2 regions of the Pseudoalteromonas sp. SG45-1 genome follow, and region 2 is predicted to be linked to the other one. Evidence: riboswitches for the same ligand, from Rfam matches in the RefSeq annotation. Region 2 holds a riboswitch; the other holds the start of a gene.
The links. A riboswitch is a leader RNA that binds a small molecule or an ion and turns the genes downstream of it on or off. The one in region 2 is predicted to bind lysine.

Region 1 (2,206 bases), on a different contig from region 2:
GTATCGCTAATAACAGGTGACGTAACCACACTAATGATATTTTTAGATGGCAAAGTAACCATTGCTCATTTATTACTACTTATAGCGCCAGCACTTGCAAGCGTTATGCTGCTTGCTGCGTTACTGTCTATAGGTATGAAAGGGCGTGTTGAGTTTGCTAGTGCAGGTAAAACCCGCATTGAAAAAACCGACATAACCATTGCTGTTATATTTTTATCTACCGTAGTGAGCACACTTACGTTGAGTGTAATTTACAGCGTACCGCCTTTATTAACCTTTTTGTTTGGCTTATCAGTGATGTTTTTAGTGGCGCAATTTTTAATGCGCAAAAAAGACATAAACAAAGACATAATCGATTTTGTTCGCGATATAGAATACGACACATTATTGTTTTTTGTAGGTGTACTTTTACTTGTTGGCGCACTTAAAGAAATTGGTATGTTGAGTAAATTTACCGACCTATACACGGTAATGGCACCAGAATACGCAAACTACTTAATGGGCATATTATCAGCTGGGGTCGATAACGTACCGCTTACCGCTGCATTATTAAAAGCCAATATAGTAATGAGCCAACAACATTGGTTGTCGTTTACGTATGCAACGGGTGTGGGCGGTTCAATGCTTATTATTGGTTCGGCTGCGGGCATTATTGCCATGAGTAAAGTTAAAGCGCTTACCTTTATGAGCTACTTGCGTTTATCGCTGCATTTATTAATTTGTTACACGGTTGGATATGCGGGCTCGTATTACATGGGCAGTTTTATTTAACTCATAAATTATTAAATGCTTGACAGCTAGACGTCTAAACGATAACTTTCAAAGCCCCGCTACTTAGTGGGGTTTTGTTTTATTAGCCACTGGTTAATAAAGCATTCAGAAGAGGTGCGATACTTAGGTACTTAATGTTAGGCGACGAAAGCCGATGATCATTAAGGAGGGAAGTACTCGCCGAGGAAAATAATGGTACGTCGTCATTGTTTTTCGGTTTATGGGGCTGAATCCCCAAAACTGTCACCAATATAGGTGGAGAGCTTCTGGCAGTGGACTTATCTTCAAGCATTCCTTTGCCAAGTTCTTCTTGTTTTATTGCGGTTTGGATACCGCGAAAGGAGACTAAATGACTACCCAATCAGTGCCACAAACAGTATCAGGCGCAAAATCAGATTACATCGTTGCCAAATTTGGCGGAACCAGTGTTGCAAATTTTGAAGCGATGAGTCGCTGTAGCGAAATTATTGTTGCAGATAAAAGCGTACGTATTGTTGCCGTGAGCGCCAGTGCCGGCGTAACTAATCACTTAGTTGCACTGTGTAAATCAAGCATTACTCCTAGTGAGCGCCAAGAACACATAAACGGCGTGCTTGCTATTCAACAAACTATTTTAGATGAATTATCGCTAGATGCCGATTTAGCGGTTGGCTTTAACGAAACCCTAAAAGCATTTCAAACATTGGCTCAAGAACCACTAACAACCGATCAGCAACACGACGAGCTACTTAGCTTTGGTGAGCGTTTATCGTCGTATTTGTTTGCTCAAGTGCTGCGTTTACAAGGTTTAAATGCCGATCGCTTTGATGTGCGCAAGGTACTTAAAACCGACAGCCAATTTGGTAAAGCAACGCCCAATGTTGCAGCCACAGCGCAAGCTGCTAAAGAGCATTTAATTCCGTTATTAGACGCTCAAGTAATTGTAACTCAGGGATTTATTGGTAGTGACGAATACGGTCACACCACAACGCTAGGACGTGGTGGTTCAGACTACAGCGCTGCATTACTAGCTGAAGCGATTAACGCTAAAAGTGTGCATATTTGGACCGACGTAGTGGGCATTTTTAGCACCGACCCGCGTTTGTGCGCAAAAGCGACGCCTATTGCACGCTTAAGTTTTGACGAAGCCGCTGAAATGGCAACCTTTGGCGCAAAAGTATTACACCCAGCAACTATTTTACCAGCGAGCCGTAGCCACATTAACGTGTTTGTAGGTTCTAGCCGCGAGCCAGAGCGTGGCGGTACGTGGATTGAGCGCGAAAAATCGCAGCAACCAGGTATACGCGCAGTAACGCAACGTAAAAACCAAATATTGCTTACGCTTAAAAGCCCAGAAATGCTACTAGCAAGCGGCTTTTTAGCACGCGTATTTACACTATTAAGTGAATACAATATATCGGTAGATTTGGTAACTACATCAGAAATCAGTGTGGCT
Region 2 (2,206 bases):
GCCATCATCAGTACTAAATTCTTGCGGAGCTAGGTTATGTTTATCAACAAAGCCGCCTGCAAACTCAGTATTAGTGCCATTTTTAAAGGCTTCTAAAATGCCTTGCTTTACTTCTACGTTAGCTTGCCATTGGCCGCTTTCGTTTTGTGATGCTGCGCGTACTGCGCCCGATTCTAAATTATTTAATAGTTCTAACCAGCTCATTATAAAAACCTGTATTTAATGCCAAGATAAAATGGTGTTGTTTGCAGTTGTGATGCAATCGGTTTGAGTTAACTCAAGATGTGTTAAAGGTGGACGAAGTTGCGGGCTGCTTAAGCGGCCTTGCAAATGCATCAGTACCTTTACGGGAATAGGGTTTGCGACAGCAAACAGGCTATTAATAGCGCTTGACCACTGGGCAAATAAATTAGGGTGTTGACCACTTAAACTGCGCTTAACAAACTCGTGAGTTTGTTCAGGCCATGCGTTTGCAGCTACCGACACCAAACCTTTTGCGCCAGCTTGAGCAAAATAAGGCATTAGCGCATCGTCGCCACTAAAAATAGCTAAATTAGGCGCCGCTTGGCGGTAAGCTTCAAACTGAGCAATACTGCCGCTCGCTTCTTTTAACGCCCATAAATTTTTATTGTTTTGTAAGTTTTGAATTGTTGCCGCTGGGATGCTAACAGCGCTTCGACCTGGTACGTTATAAAGCATACATGGGTGAGCGCTTGCATTTAGTAGGCTTTCAAACCAATGAGTTTGACCTACAGCGCCAGGCTTTGCATAAAGCGGTGAGCCAAGTAAAAAGCTATGAATTGGGAGTGTATTACAGTAGTTAACCCACTCAATTTGTTGCTTTAAGTTACTACCGCCCACAGCTACCATGAGTGGTACTGTTGGTTTTAGCTGGCATACGTGCTCAACAATGGCTTGTTGCTCTTTTAGCGTTAGTGCTAAACCTTCGCCCGTACTGCCAAGTAGCAAAATACCGTTATGTGCCGCTTCTTGATCGCTAACCAACTTAGTTAACGTGTTGTAGTCAACATCGCCGTGTTGATCAAATGGCGTTACGAGCGCGGTCCACAGTGAGTAGTCGTTTAAATTGAAGTTGTTGATCATCTCTCACGAACTTATAATTTGTACCAATTTTATTAAAAACGTGATCATTTTAGCGATAACTAATTTAATGCAATTGGTATTATTCGAAGAGTTAAAAAGCTTTATGGAAGGAGCCGCATTAACGTCGTTCGAACTAATAATTCGAAGAGCGAATGGGCTTAAAATAATAGGGCGCACGGCCTTAATATTTAAGACCAGAAGCTCTCCACCAAACTAACAAGCTGCTTTTTATAAGCAGCTATTGGTGACAGTCGCTAGGGTTCAACCTAGTCGCCCGAAATAAACACCTCGCAAAAGTGGTTACTTCTCGGCGTTAATTCCCCTCACGTATGCTTACTGGAGTTTGCGCTCCTAACATACGCTACCTGAATAACGCACCTCTTCTAGCCCTTTGCACCTGTTTGTAGGGTAAAACTTACAAACCTGTGCAATTTAAATAGGGTAATTACGGCGATTAAAGCATTTTAGCCGTCTAGGTGTCAAGCGACTAAATACAGATTAATTCATCGAAAAGAGGGGTGGTTACGTATTAGGTGCTTTTCTCGTACACTAGCAATATAAGTAGTGAGGTATTTAATTAGTATGGAAAAATTTAGCGATATTTATAAGCGAGCGGTAGAGCGAAAAGGCTCTGAAAAAATGCTTAAGTTATTACTTGCAAAACCGCTATCTAAAAAACAACTAAGCACGTTAAGTGACGACGATTGGCTTGAAGAATTTACTCGAAAAGTATTTCAAAGCGGCTTTTATTGGTCAGTCATAAATAATAAGTGGGCAGGCTTTAGAGAGGTTTTTTGGGATTTTAGCGTTGATAAGTTATTAATGATGCCACCAGATATGCTGGAACAAAAAGCAACGGATGAGCGCATTGTTCGTAACTATAAAAAAGTAAAAACAATTACCGAAAATGCTTACATGATCCACGAAATAGCAGGGGAACATGGCAGTTTTAGCCAGTTTATCGCTAATTGGCCGACAGACGATATTATTGGTTTGTGGGCATATTTAAAAAAGCATGGTTCGCGTTTAGGCGGAAATACAGGGCCTTATGCGCTGCGAGCACTTGGTAAAGATACATTTTTACTATCACGCGATGTAGAGA

Region 1: it holds a riboswitch for lysine, as region 2 does, so the genes downstream of both, lysC (lysine-sensitive aspartokinase 3) here and dapA (4-hydroxy-tetrahydrodipicolinate synthase) in region 2, are expected to answer to the same signal.

What each region holds. Positions count from the first base shown of each region.
Region 1 covers NZ_JACJEP010000034.1:6,150-8,355, forward strand. Annotated here, with positions in the region: gene nhaD (sodium:proton antiporter NhaD) at 1-771, shown strand, start outside; lysine riboswitch at 873-1,045, shown strand; gene lysC (lysine-sensitive aspartokinase 3) at 1,121-2,206, shown strand, end outside.
Region 2 covers NZ_JACJEP010000009.1:53,816-56,021, forward strand. Annotated here, with positions in the region: gene H5117_RS09855 (2,3,4,5-tetrahydropyridine-2,6-dicarboxylate N-succinyltransferase) at 1-204, opposite strand, end outside; gene dapA (4-hydroxy-tetrahydrodipicolinate synthase) at 220-1,104, opposite strand; lysine riboswitch at 1,295-1,495, opposite strand; gene H5117_RS09865 (DNA-3-methyladenine glycosylase I) at 1,687-2,206, shown strand, end outside.